One region of the Rhizobium sp. O111 genome, then DNA from elsewhere that is predicted to be linked to it. Evidence: riboswitches for the same ligand, from Rfam matches in the RefSeq annotation. Region 1 holds a riboswitch; each other region holds the start of a gene.

Region 1 (4,722 bases):
AGGAAGCCGGTGTAGAAGGGGTGCTCGTAGCCGGCGAATTTCAGCACGTGATAGGGCAGCTGCGACGGGCTGATGGTGCCGACGTTCTGCTTGACGCCCTTGCGGTTCGACCAAATGACCAGCGGCGTCTCGTGCTCCTGCTTCATCACGCTGACGGAGGCGCGGCGGGTGGCGACCTGGTCGGGCATGTAGCCGGTGTTCGTGTAGACGCTGCCGAGCGGCGGCAGGTGGTCGCCCCAGAGCACGATGATCGTCTCGCGGTCACGCTTGGATGCCCATTCGGTCAGCATCTTGAAGCTGTCGTCGGCCTCCTTGACGCCCTGCGTATAGGTAGCGAGCGTGGCGCGGTCGGCGTCGGTCAGATTGCCGGTGATGTCGACCGTGTTGTTGGCGTAGCGGTTGGCCTCATAGGGGCCATGTCCCTGTAGAGTGACCGCGAAGAAGAAGAAGGGCCGGTCGAGCCCGTCGGCTTCCTGCATGATCTCCTTCATCAGGCTGTCGTCGGAGGCGAAGATGCCACGCTTTTCCATGGTCGGCATGGTTTCTTCGGTGCGGAACTCCTCGAAGCCGAAATCCTTGTAGACCTCGTTGCGGTTCCAGAACCAGCCGCTGAACGGATGCAGCGCACGGGCCGCATAGCCTTCGCCGCGGAAAAAGGTGGCGAGCGACGGGATGTCGTTGCGGATATACTGCTGGTAGGGAATGCTGCCATAGGGCAGGAAGGCATTCGAGAAGCCGGTCAGCGCCTCGAACTCGACATTGGCGGTCATGCCGCCGAACTCGGGCGAGAAGACATGGCCGGACTGCGCCGCGCGGATCGTCGGCATCGGGTCTTCGGAGAATTTCAGCGTCTTGAGGCGCGTCGGATCCCAGAAGGATTCGCTCATCAGCATGATAACGTCAGGCTTGTCGCTCGGGCCGCTGAGATAGCCGTAATTGCGCGACGGGATGGCATCGAGCGCCTGCGCATTGAGGCCGGCGGGCGAGGCGACGTCGGCCATCGGGATGTTGAAGATGAAAGCGAGGATGAAGCCGTTGCTGCGGTAGTTCTCCTTCTGGTCCCACATCATCGGCACCACCTGCAGGCGGTCGCGGATATAGGAATACTGCGAGTAATCCATCAGCGAGCCGAAGGCGGCGATGACGGGAACCGTCAGGCAGAGATTACGGATGCGGTTGCGGCGCGCCATCTTCGGCAGGCGGCGCCAGGCGTAGCGCCATGCCAGCACGAGGCCAGTGACGGAGAGCAGGATGCCGACGGCAACCGCGATAGCCGTCATCGGGCGGTCGCGGACCATGACCGGAAGCAACTCGAGAATCTGGCGGCCGAACAGCATGTCCGAGGGATAGAGCGGATCGGAGAGGTAGTGCTGCTTCTGATTGGAGACGAGCGCCGGGACGAGGACGAGCGGCAGCACGACCAGTGCAGAGAGGAAACGGCGGCCCAGCACCGCATCGACGCAGAGCATAACGATGGTCAGCATCACGACCGTGGTCATGCCTGGACGGGCCGTGGAAGACAGAAATGCGCCCACATCGGTTGCACCGCCGCGCGCGATCACTTCGACCGAGAAGGTTGCAAGCAGCGCCATCACCGCCGTCAGGGCGACTGCAATTACGCCGCGCAGGATGGAGGGGCGGGTATCCGCGCCGACGCCACCATAGAGCGCCGCTTCGCGCATTGCCGCTCCGGACTTGAAAACTTGGGCGATCAATGGCGGAACTCCAGTGTCATCATAACGTCACCGAACTGTCACATCTTCGTCATGAACGCTAGATGAACCATTGTTGTTTCGCGGGCTTAACGCTTTTTTGATCACAAACTTTTCGGCAGCCGGTTGCCTCATGTAGCGTGTGTTCCGGATGGACCCTGCCATGGCGGCGCGGGGGCGATCCTTGCGTGCCTTATTTGGCTGTCGTAGGTCATGGATATGTTCGCGTCAGAGGAGAGTTTGCATGCGCAGTTCCGTCGAGATCTACAACGTCAAGACGGGTGAGGCCCGCGTGATCTGGCAGACCGAGAGGCTGGTCGAAGCCCCGAATTACGCTCCTGACGGCAGCTATCTCCTGCTCAACGATCAGGGCATGCTCTACAAGCTGGCGCTCGATGGTTCAGCGAAAGTGCAGAAGGTCGATAGCGGCTTCGCGACCGCCTGCAACAACGACCACGGGATTTCACCCGATGGCACTCGCATCGTGATCACAGACAAGATCGAGTTCGGCAAAGCGGCGATCTACACGCTGCCGATCGAGGGCGGGGCGCCGCAGCTGGTGACCACCAATCATCCGTCCTACTGGCATGGCTGGTCGCCTGACGGGAAGGAGCTCGCCTATTGCGGTATTCGCGGCGACGTGTTCGACATCTACACGATCGACGTGACCGGCGGCGAAGAGCGGCGGTTGACGCATGGCGAGGGCCGCAATGACGGGCCGGATTATTCGGCCGACGGGCGCTGGATCTATTTCAACTCCAGCCGCACCGGATTGATGCAGATCTGGCGCATCCATCCCGACGGGACGGGCGTGGAACAGGTGACGCACGACAATTACGGCAACTGGTTCGCGCATCCCTCTCCGAAGAACGACAAAGTCGTGCTGATTTCCTACGATCCCGATGTGTTCGACCATCCGCGCGACAAGCATGTGCGGATGCGGATCATGGATATGGACGGCGGCAACCTGACGACGCTGTTCGAGCTGTTCGGTGGGCAGGGGTCGATCAATGTTCCGAACTGGTCACCGGATGGTGACGAATTCGCCTATGTCCGATATTTCCCGGTCGAAGCTTGAGCGATTGCATCGTGCGCGGTTTGTCGGCATAGGTGGCGCGTCGGGTGCCCGCAGGCTTGCGGGAGAATCGGGAATTCGGTGCAAGACCGGAACGTGCCCAACGCTGTAAGGCCGACGTCTGCCGCTTGATGCCACTGGCGCTCTTTGCCGGGAAGGCGTGGCAGACGGATGACGCCAAGTCAGAAGACCGGCCCGACAATCATAGACTGACCGCCTGGACAGCGGCCGGTTGTGTTGTTGGGGATTGACGATGCGACCAGACCAATCTGGCTCTCTTGCGAGAGCCGGCGCCTTTTCGGCGAGCGAGCGCGACGCCGTTTACAGAGCCATCGAGACCAGACGCGACGTGCGATCGGAGTTCCTACCGGATGCCGTGCCCGATGACGTGATCGGACGCCTGCTGGCTGCCGCGCATCACGCGCCGTCCGTCGGCTTCATGCAGCCTTGGAATTTCATCGTGGTGCGCGATCGGGCCGTCCGATCGACCGTGTGGAAGGCCTTCGCCAAGGCGAATGCCGAGGCGGCGGAGATGTTTTCCGGCGAGCGGCAGCAGGCATATCGCGCCTTGAAACTCGAGGGCATTCGCACGGCACCCGTCGGGATCTGCGTGACCTGCGATCCGGATCGCTGCGGCGACGTGGTGCTGGGGCGGACGCACAATATGCGGATGGATTCCTACTCCACCGTCTGCGCGGTGCAGAACTTGTGGCTCGCGGCGCGCGCCGAGGGCATCGGCGTCGGCTGGGTCAGCATCTTCCACGAGGCGGATCTGAAGCGGGCGCTCGGCGTGCCCGAGCGGATCGAGATCGTCGCCTGGCTCTGTGTCGGTTATGTCGACCGGCTCTACGAGGAGCCGGAGCTCGCGGTGAAGGGCTGGCGGCAGCGGCTGCCGCTGGAGGAGCTGGTGTTTACCGATCGCTGGGGCGAGGGCGTGTAACCCACGACGCCAGCTATTGCTTCTGCGCCGGCGGTTGCTGGGGCTGGGCTCCCGGCATGGCTGGGTGTTTCAGGTCGATCGACCCTTGATCGCCGGCGAGGAACTGCGGCCCCACCTGGCGCACCTTGCCGGCACTGGGATCATAGGGGCGATCGGGGATCTGCGACTGGGGCGCTGGCGGCTGTGGCGTAGGTTGGGTTTCGGGCTTGGCGGCGGCGGTGTTCGGGGTTTCGATCGTGGTGATCGAGCTTTGCGGCGACGGCGCGCTCACAGACTGGTTGCGGCGCATCTGTTCGTAATAGGCGGGCAGATTGCAGCTGCAGGACGACTTTTCGCCGGGCTTGCGGTTCTTGTAGGCGAATGCATTCGGCATGGCGCTGTAGGGCGCGCCCGTGGAGGCCGAGATCATGTTCTCCGTCTCGCCGCTGGAGACGTCGTGATAGTAGAGCTCGGTTTCGATGCCCGGGCACATCTGCTGGCAGGTGTTGGCGTCGCGGGCGAAATCGAAAGAGGTTGCGTTCGAGCGGATGGGGAAGAAGCCGCCGTCGCAGCTGCGCACGCAGATCGTGTTCAGATGCGTGAGCGGCTGGCCGCCAGGCGAGAACTCGTAGGAGCGCTGACGCTCGCCGCCGAGCGGAATGAAGGTGTCACTGCGCATCGCCTGATCATCGATGCTGGGCGGGTTCGCATATTGCGGCTCTTCATGTTGCTGCACGGGCGCGTTGCAGTTGTTTTCGTCGAGTGCGGCGAAGAGTTCGTTGCGCAGGCGAGCGTCCGGGCTTTGCGCGCGCAACTCGTCACGGCGCATCTGCAGGTCGGCGATGTTGTCGAGCATCTTCGCTTCGGCCTGTTCGAGCTCGCCGCAATAGCCGGCATTGTCGCCGCCGATGACGACCATACTGCCGCTGCTGCAACCGCTGCGGCGTTGGTCGCTGCGCAGTTTGCGAAGCTCGAGGTTCTGTTCGGTAATGGCGCTCGCGAAGCGGCGTATTTCC
Region 2 (4,722 bases), on a different contig from region 1:
CTCGTCCGCCGGTCCGACCGCAACAAGCCGACCCTGGCTAAGCACAGCAATCCTGTCGCAAAACATGGCGGCGAGGTTCAGATCATGCAGCGCGACGATGCTTGTGACCGGCAGCTTGGCAACCAGCGACAGGATTTCGAGCTGATGCTGGATGTCGAGATGATTGGTCGGTTCGTCGAGCAGAAGCTCGGTCGGCGTCTGCGCCAGTGCGCGCGCGATATGCACACGTTGGCGCTCGCCGCCAGACAGCGTATGCCAGAGCTGCCGCGCCTTCTCGACCATGCCCACCTGCCGCAGAGCATTCTCGACCGCCTCCTCGTCATTGGCGCTCCACGGCGCCAGCGGACCACGATGCGGCGTGCGCCCGAGACGGACGACCTCGGTCACCGTCACCTGTGTCTCCGTCGTGGCCTGCTGCTCGACAAAGGCAACGCGCCTCGCGATATCGCGGCGCGCCAGCGTATCGATACCGGTATCGCCGAGGGCGATGACGCCGCTCTTGACCTTGCGCAACCCGCCGATCAACCGCAGCAGGCTGGATTTTCCCGAACCGTTCGGCCCGATGAGACCGAGCGTCTGGCCGGTAGGGACCTCAAGGCTCACGCCCTTGACGACAAGCACGCCTGATGTTGCCCAATGCACGTCGCTGATGGAAATGCTCATGCTGGCCGCCTCGCCTTGTAGAGAATGAGCGCGAATGCCGGCGCGCCGAAGAGCGCGGTGACGACGCCGATCGGCAACACCTGCTGCGGAATGATGACGCGTGAGACGATATCGGCGATCACCATGAAGATCGCTCCGGATATCGCCGTTGCCGGCAACAGGCGCCCATGCCCCGGCCCGACCACGAAACGCGCCGCATGCGGAATGACCAGCCCGACGAAGCCGATCGAGCCAACGATGCAGACCATCGTCGCCGTAAGCAGCGCCGTGAGTGCGAGCAGCACGATCCGGATGCCAGCGACAGGAATGCCGAGCGCTGCCGCAGCGTCGGTGCCGAAGGTGAAGGCGTCGAGCGCACGGGCATAGAGCATGCAGACGAGAAAGCCGGCGATCGCAACAGGAGCGGCGAGATAGACATCCGGCCAGCGCACACCGGACAGGCTGCCGAGAAGCCAGAACATGACGCCGCGCGCCTGCTCGGCATTGGCCGATGTGGTGACGATATAGGATGTCAGCGCGTTGAAGAGCTGCGAGCCAGCGACACCGGCGAGAATGATACGGTCCGTCCCGCCGCCGGAGCCTGCCGCCAGCAACGACACCAGCAGGAACGCCGCGACTGCGCCGACGAAAGCGCCGGCCGAAAGCGTCAACACGCCATAGCCGAAGCCGAGGATCATGACCGCGACGGCCCCAGTTGACGCGCCGGCCGAGATGCCGAGCACATAGGGCTCGGCCAGCGGATTGCGCAGCAGCGCCTGCAGCACCGCGCCGCATAGCGCAAGAGCGGCTCCGGCGCTGGCTGCCACAAGCGCGCGGCTCAGGCGATAATCCCAGATGATGCCTTCATGGATGCGGCTGAGTTCAAAGCCGGTGCCGAAGACACGGTTCGCCACGGCCTTGGCGGTCGTGCCGACAGGAATGGAGATCTCGCCGATGGACACGGCGAGACTGATGACAAAGCCCAATGCCACGATGGCAAGGACGAAGAGCGCGACCAGCGTTCTCCATCCCCGGTGGGCAATCGACGCGTGCCTCACTTGGAAAGACCGAAGGACTTGATGCCGACGGCGAGGCGTTCCAGGCCATCGATGGTGCGGATCGTCGGGTTCATCGACTGCGCATCCATCTCGACGAAGTGCCTGTTCTTGACGGCATCGAGCTGGCTGGTGACAGGGTCCTTTTCAAGGAAATCGATCTTCACCTTCGGATCGTCGGCTGCATAGCGGCGGCGGTCCATGGTGGCGATGACGATGACCGCAGGATTGGCCTGCGCGATGGTTTCCCATCCGACCAGCGGCCACTCTTCCTCGGTGCTGACGACGTTGCGGGCGCCGAGCGTTTTCAAAATATAGGCCGGAGCGCTGTTCTTGCCGGCGATAAAGGCATCGCCCTGCACTTCCTTGCTGGAAAACCAGAAGGCGACAGGCAGATCCTTAGCCGACCCGCCAAGCGATGCCACGGCATCCGCTTCGCGCTTCTTCAAGTCGGCGATCAGGGCCGCGCCGCGATCCTGGATGTCGTAGATTTCCGCCAGTTCGGCGATCTCCTGGTAGATCAGCTCCATGGTGAAGAGCTCGCTACGCACCCCGTCGCCACCATCGGTATTGACCTTCGCGACGCAATCGGCCGGCGAAACATAGGTCTTGATGCCGAGCCCGGCGAACTGCTCGCGCTTGCCGACCGACCCTTGCGTGCCGACATGCCACTCGAACTCGGCCGCAACCAGATCCGGCTCCTGACCGACGACGGATTCAAAGCTCGGATCATTGTCGGCCAGCCGCTTGATCTTCTGGTTGACCTCGGCATAGGCGGGCAGCACCGGCCCGACCCAGACCGCCGTGCCGACGATCTTGTCGGCGAGGCCGAGCGAATAGAGAATTTCGGTCATGCCCTGACCGATCGACACCGTCTTCTTCGGCGCGCTGTCGAATGTCACCTGCTGGCCGCAATTGGTGATCGTCAGCGGATAGGTCGTTGCCGCGGCGTGGGCAGAGGGTAGAAAGGTGGTGAAAGCGCAAGCCGTCGCGATCGAAAGCAGCGCGGTTCGCAGGATGATGCGGTTCATATTGGTCCTCATGTATGGCTGAAGCCCGCAGCCGACTGGCCGTGGCTGTGAAACTCGAAGCGGGACCGCCACGGATGATGCAGGACGAAACAGCAAAGCGCTCGCCTGACATCATGCGGCGGCGAAAGCTATCGCGGAATCACGGCCATGAGATTGCGGAGGGGAATAAAGCGGGACCGCGCCAGCGGCTGACGTCAAAAACCATCATATGATGCTCCTCTCCGGACAACCCCGTCCGGGATGGTGGACACTGTTTTGACGGCAGGTCTCCTGGCTTGCGAATATGCGCCTAACATCTGCCTTCCCACGAAGAGCTTCGCAGTGGCATGGCGTTCGAGACGAACACCACAAGGACATCAGGCAATCCGCTTACAGTTGCGGGGGCAGCCACGGTCTTGGCCCCATTCGGGTCATCCGCACCGTGTTCCCTATTAATCCCGTCGGAAGTCATCCCTTCGGGAACCATCGAGGCTGACTTAGGCGATCCGGCGTCAAGACGTCAAGACGTCAAGACGTGACGAGCCGACATTTGGCGCGTCTAGGGATTGGCTCGGAGATAGCCGATCAGGTCGCTGATCTCCGACGTCGTCCAGAGGCCGCCGAAGCTCATCTTCGTTCCCGGCACTTTCTTCTTGGGGCTGGACAGAAACTCCGAGAGCGCCGCCTCATCCCAGACAAGCCCACCCGCGCCGGCTGTCTTCATCGCGTCGGAATATCTGTAGTCGGGCAAGCTTCCGGCTGGGCGACCAACGACGCTCTTCAGATGCGGGCCGAAGCCGTTGCGTTCGGAATCGACCGTGTGACAGGCGACGCACAGCCTGAACACCCGCCTCCCGTGCTCGATGTCCTCGGCGGATGCCGCGGATGTCATGACGAGCAGGCTGGCGATCGAACAGATCGACGAAAGGATTGAGCGCTTTTTCATATGTCGATGGCCTGTCGTGTTGGTTGCCAAATGCATGGTGCCGTTTTTACGTCGCGCGATCCGCGAACGACACTGCTTACCCAACAAAGCACATATGCGCCCAGACCGGACTGGTGCGACATGGGAGCACAGCTCCCATGTCGCCTGGTACCTTTACTGCGCGGTCTTGATCTTGGTGACCTCTTCGGCGCTCAATTCGCCGACCGTCGTCACCTCGCCATTGCTGATCTTCCACAGGCGGAAGGGACCGGTGATGTCGCCATACGTGTCGAAGCTGACAGGGCCGATGACACCTTCATACTTCACCGGCTTGCCTTCCTTGATGAGCTGCAGCGCCTTGGCGAACTCTTCCTTGCCGGCATGGATAGGCGTGCCACCCGCGGCGACAACTTCCGGCATGGCTGCCTTGATGGCTGCCGCATCGGCCTTGCCGGCCTTGGCGATCGCCAGCGCCACGATTGCACCGGCGTCATAAGAGCGGTCGGCGGCCGGGGCCGAAGGCGAGATGCCGCCGGAGAAGGCCTCGTAATTGCCGTTGAAATACTCAGTCGACGCCGTCGGGCTGGTGCCCGAGGAGGTGCCGTAGGCGTTTTCCAGATACTGCGCGCCGACGCTCTCGATGAAGTCCTTGGAGTTCATACCGTCGTTCAACAGGAAGGTCTGCTTGCCACCGCCGGAAACCCAGGCGCGGGCGATGGTCGCGCCATCGACGGGGGTGCTGACGAGATAGAGCGCATCGGGATCGCCAGCCATGGCGGCGCTGGCCTCGGACGCGTAGCTCGACTGCTTCTCGTTATAGGGCGTCGTCGAGGTGATCGTGCCGCCGAGCTTCTGGTAGGCGGTCGCGAACTCCTTGACCATGTTGACGCCGAAGTCGTTGTTGACGTTGATGATCGCGATCTTCTTCAGGCCCTGATCCATCGCGAACTTCGCGGCCGCCGTGCCCTGCAGCGCATCGGACGTGATGGTGCGGAAGAAGACGCCGTTGGTCTTGCCGCTGCGGCCAAGCTCGGTCAGTGTTGGCGAAGAGGATGCTGGCGAGACCTGCACGACGCCGGCCGGTGCCGTC
Region 3 (4,722 bases), 360 kb from region 1:
GCAGCCCGATCACCACCAGCCGCGTACCGCGCGCCTCGCCGGCAGCCCAGGCACGGTCGAAATAGTGGTCGATACGGCTTCCGACGGCCTGCAACTGCAGCCGCATCGGCTTGCCGGGAACGTCGACGAAGCCCTTGAGGCGCAGAACGTCGTGCTCGGCAATGATGCCCTTCAGGCTCTCGACAAAGGCGGCCGGATCGGCGATCGGTCCGAGCTCTACCACGAAGCTATCGAACTCGTCGTGATCGTGCGGCGTACCATCCTCATGTTCAAGCTCGTGATGGGACTTGCGGTTGCCGATATCTCCCTCGGTGCCGATGCCAAGGCCGAGCAGCACGCTTGCCGGCACGTCGCCGTTCTTCGCCTCGATCATCGCGGGCTTGCGCGCCGTGCGCGAAGCGACCTCGTCACGCACCCGGGCAAGGCCGGCGCCGTCGATGAGGTCGGTCTTGTTGAGCACGATCAGGTCGGCGCAGGTCAGCTGGTCCTCGAAGAGTTCCTCGATCGGGCTCTCGTGGTCGAGCGTCTCGTCCTCGACGCGGCGGGCGTCGACGGCGTCGTGATCGTCGGCGAAGCGGCCGGCGGCCACGGCGGCGCTGTCGACCACGGTGATCACGCCATCGACCGTCACCTGCGTGCGGATGTCGGGCCAGTTGAAGGCGGCGACCAGCGGCTGTGGCAGGGCGAGGCCGGAGGTTTCGATGACGATATGATCCGGCCGGTTCTCGCGCTCCAGGAGCTTGCTCATCGTCGGGATGAAGTCGTCGGCCACCGTGCAGCAGATGCAGCCATTGGTGAGCTCGATGATATCGTCCTCGGTGCAGTTTTCCGCGCCGCAGCCCTTCAGCACTTCGCCATCGACGCCGAGATCGCCGAACTCGTTGATGATGAGCGCGATCTTCTTGCCGCCCGCATTGGTCAACAGGTTGCGGATCATCGTCGTCTTGCCGGCGCCGAGGAAGCCGGTGATGACGGTGGCGGGGATCTTCTGCTGGTTCATCAATTCAACCCTTCATTTTCAGCGGCAGTCCCGCCGCGATAAAATACACATCCGCGGCGACCGCCGCGATCATCTGGTGCAGTCGCCCGGCATGGTCGCGAAACTCGCGCGCCATGCGGTTCTCGGGCACGATGCCGAGGCCGACTTCATTGGAAACGATGACGAGGCGCGCCTTCGCCTGAGGCAGATAGGCGGCCAGTGCCGCGAACGCCGCCGCCATGTCGCGCTCATCCATCATCAGATTGGTGACCCAGAGCGTCAGGCAATCGACAAGCACCGCCCGCCCCTCGCCATCGATCGCGGCAAGCCGGCCTGCGAGATCGAGCGGTTCCTCATGCGTCGTCCAGAGGTCGCCGCGATCGGCCTTGTGCTGCTCGATCCGTGCACGCATCTCCTCGTCCCAGGCGCGGCCGGTGGCGATGTAGTGGCGCTCGAGGCCGCTGTCGATGACGAGCTGCTCGGCAAAGCGCGACTTGCCGGAACGGGCGCCACCTAAAATAAGCGTAGAGGATACCGTCGTCATGCGTGGACGACTTCACAGGAGCGCGTCCGGCCTGACGCCGACGCCAAAATCTCATTGTCTGCCATGACAACCTCCGTGCTGGCATTGGGCACATTTGCCCAGGGTTGGGCTTTGCGCCCGGCACGATTGGCAGGTCTCCTGGCTCGCGGGTCCAGGCGACGATCGGGATAGCCACGCAGGCCATCCCGATCGTGCCATCGGTTCTTCCTCGCCTTCCCGGCTGCAATCATGAAAAGGCGGACGATTCGTAGATTTAGAGGCGTCCAACCCCGGTTGATCATGGCTTGCATTGCCAGTGGCTTTTCCGCCGTCTTCCGCCCCTCGCCCGCCTGCACCACGCAGGCAGCCGGCAAGAGAACATCCGACGCCGGACGGAAGACCCTGACCGCTCTACAGTCGCGGGGTCGGCTGTGATGAAGGCGCCCTGGTTGGGTCCACCCCGTCACATTCCCTTTTCATCCGCACCGCTTTTGGCGATCCGGAACCATCCGTTATCGATCCATGGTTAGGCAAGCGCGACAGCGAAGTCAATCGACCGCCAATCGCGGCCACCAGCCAAATTGATTGACATCAACCCTCAAGACGATCATCTCTACCAAATTTATCGTCTATAATCAGGCACTTAATGTCATAAAAACTTGTTGCGTCAGCCGGGTTTTTGCCGCATTTGCAGCGCATGCGGCGCAGCACCGCAAATGTCCCCTCCTTCGCCACCCTTGAACGGGCTTTCGCCCGCCTAGTTTCCCCATCATGCGCCTGAAAATCAATCTTAGACGGCTCGGCCCGCTACACACACTGCTCGATGCGGGGCGCATGCGCGCGCTCCTGAGGCGCAGCGAAATGGGCATGGTGCTGGCCGGCGCGCTGATCGGCGTCACGTCTGGCCTCGCCGTCACCGGCATGAGCCTGATTTCGCGCGAGATGCACAGTCTGATCTTCGGGATCAGCGATGTCGAGCGTTTGAGCTCCTCTCAGATCGACGACAAGTTCCTGCTGATGGCGGCCCCCGTCTGCGGCGGCATCCTTCTCGGTCTTCTGATGTATGTGCTGGCGAAGACCCGCAAGAAGCCGATGGTCGACCCGATCGAGGCCAACGCGCTGCATGGCGGCCGCCTGTCCTTGACCGACAGCATCATCGTCGCGATCCAGAACCTGATCTCCAACGGCTTCGGCGCATCCGTCGGCCTCGAAGCCGGCTACACGCAGTTGGCGTCCGGCATCGCCTCGAAGCTCGGCTTCAAGCTGCAGCTGCGCCGCGCCGACCTGCGCGTTCTCGTCGGCTGCGGCGCCGCCGGCGCTATCGCGGCCGCCTTCAACGCGCCGCTCACGGGTGCCTTCTACGCCTTCGAGCTGATCATCGGCACTTACACGATCGTGTCGCTCACACCGGTCGTCGTGTCGGCGCTCGTCTCCACGCTGGTCGCCCGGCTGCTGGCCGGCAGCGACTTCATCATCGATGTCGGCGATTTCGGCACCGTCATGCCGGCCGATTACGTGCCGGCCATCCTGCTCGGCGCCTTCTGCGCCGGCATCGGCATCCTGATCATGCAGGGCGTCGCCTTTATCGAGGAGCTCGCACGCCGCAGCTCGATCGCGCTCCCCTTCCGCCCGGCGCTTGGCGGCATCATCGTTGGGCTGCTCGCGCTGGTGACACCGCAGGTGCTGTCGGCAGGCCATGGCGCGCTGCATCTCAATCTCGACCGTGAAGTCGTGATTCCCGTGCTGATCGGACTTTTCCTGCTCAAGGCGCTGGCATCAGCGATCTCGATCGGCTCCGGCTTCCGTGGCGGCCTGTTCTTCGCCTCGCTGTTCATGGGCGCGCTGCTTGGCAAGTTCTTCGCCTATTCGGCTCCCTACTTCGCGCACGCAACGCTGACGCCGATCATCTACGCCGTCGTCGGCATGAGCTCGCTTGCCGTCGCCGTCATCGGCGGGCCGCTGACCATGACCTTCCTGGCGCTCGAAATCACAGGCGACTTCCCGATCACGGCGCTGGTCTTGGCCGCCGTCATCACCTCGTCGCTGGTCGTGCGCAGCACCTTCGGCTACTCCTTCGCGACATGGCGTTTTCACCTGCGCGGCGAAAGCATCCGCAGCGCCCACGATGTCGGCTGGATCCGCAATCTGACGGTCAACAAGCTGATGCGCGCCGACGTCAAGACCGCGAAGGTCGGCATCAGCATCGAGCAATTCAAGGAAAGCTTCCCGATCGGCTCGGCCCAGCGCGTGATCTTGGTCGAGGACAGCGGCAAATATGCCGGCCTCGTGCTCGTGCCCGATATCTACGCCAACCTCACCGACACCGCCGACGAGAGCAAGGGCCTCGACGAATTCGTACGCTACCGCAACGACTTCCTGACGCCGCAGATGAACGCCAAGCAGGCCGCGGCGATCTTCGACAAGACCGAGAGCGAAGCGCTCGCCGTCGTCAACAACCTCGTCGAGCGCACCGTGGTCGGCCAGCTCAGCGAAGCCCACACGCTGCGCCGTTACAGCGAAGAACTGGACCGCCGCCGCCGCGAGGTCTCGGGCGAAATCTAACCCAACAGGTTGTCCAGCCAGCGCTTGTCCAGATGCGTTTCCAGCGCGGCGGCAACCTCGTCAAGCGCCTGCTCGACGCCGGCGCGATAGTCGCGGCTTTGGCCTGTGAGGCCGAAGCTTGCAAGCAGCCGGGACCGGTAGCCGTCACTGGCAAACAGCCCGTGCAGATACGTCCCAACGACCCGCCCGTCCCCGGATATCGCGCCATCAGGCTTGCCGTCGACGATCGCGAAGGGGCGCACGCGGTCGGCGCCTTCGGTGATCCCGAGATGGATCTGGTAGCCCGAGAGTGCCTCGCCATTCTCCGCCGAAACCGCCGCGCTGTTGCGCACCGTCTTCTCCGCGTCCATGACGGTCTCGACGTCGAGCAGCCCTAGGCCCCCGATCTCACGCACGCTCCCCTCGATGCCCAGCGGATCACGCACCACGCGCCCTAGCATCTGGTAACCGCCGCAGATTCCGATGACCCGTCCACCGCGCCTGACATGCGCGGCAAGTTCCGTATCCCAGCCTTGAGCCCTGAAATCCGCAAGATCGGAAATGGTCGATTTCGACCCAGGAAGAATGATCAGCTGCGCATCGGCAGGCAACCGTTCACCGGCACGAACGAACACCAGCTCCACATCCGGCTCCGCCAGCAACGGATCGAGATCGTCGA

Evidence for each region. Region 1 has a riboswitch for cobalamin ahead of bluB (5,6-dimethylbenzimidazole synthase). Riboswitches for the same ligand answer to the same signal wherever they lie in the genome.
Region 2: linked by a shared signal. The riboswitch ahead of ACVTFQ_RS20265 (ABC transporter substrate-binding protein) and the one ahead of bluB (5,6-dimethylbenzimidazole synthase) in region 1 are both predicted to bind cobalamin.
Region 3: linked by a shared signal. The riboswitch ahead of cobU (bifunctional adenosylcobinamide kinase/adenosylcobinamide-phosphate guanylyltransferase) and the one ahead of bluB (5,6-dimethylbenzimidazole synthase) in region 1 are both predicted to bind cobalamin.

What each region holds. Positions count from the first base shown of each region.
Region 1 is NZ_JBSHXL010000001.1:1,517,378-1,522,099, reverse strand. Features, by position in the region: gene ACVTFQ_RS07780 (LTA synthase family protein) at 1-1,682, opposite strand, end outside; gene ACVTFQ_RS07775 (TolB family protein) at 1,957-2,790, shown strand; cobalamin riboswitch at 2,816-3,000, shown strand; gene bluB (5,6-dimethylbenzimidazole synthase) at 3,041-3,727, shown strand; gene ACVTFQ_RS07765 (DUF2865 domain-containing protein) at 3,741-4,722, opposite strand, start outside.
Region 2 is NZ_JBSHXL010000002.1:133,681-138,402, reverse strand. Features, by position in the region: gene ACVTFQ_RS20275 (ABC transporter ATP-binding protein) at 1-663, opposite strand, end outside; gene ACVTFQ_RS20270 (FecCD family ABC transporter permease) at 660-1,700, opposite strand; gene ACVTFQ_RS20265 (ABC transporter substrate-binding protein) at 1,697-2,728, opposite strand; cobalamin riboswitch at 2,972-3,210, opposite strand; gene ACVTFQ_RS20260 (c-type cytochrome) at 3,267-3,653, opposite strand; gene ACVTFQ_RS20255 (ABC transporter substrate-binding protein) at 3,807-4,722, opposite strand, start outside.
Region 3 is NZ_JBSHXL010000001.1:1,878,661-1,883,382, forward strand. Features, by position in the region: gene cobW (cobalamin biosynthesis protein CobW) at 1-1,000, opposite strand, end outside; gene cobU (bifunctional adenosylcobinamide kinase/adenosylcobinamide-phosphate guanylyltransferase) at 1,005-1,523, opposite strand; cobalamin riboswitch at 1,635-2,027, opposite strand; gene ACVTFQ_RS09535 (chloride channel protein) at 2,274-4,064, shown strand; gene ACVTFQ_RS09540 (cobyric acid synthase) at 4,061-4,722, opposite strand, start outside.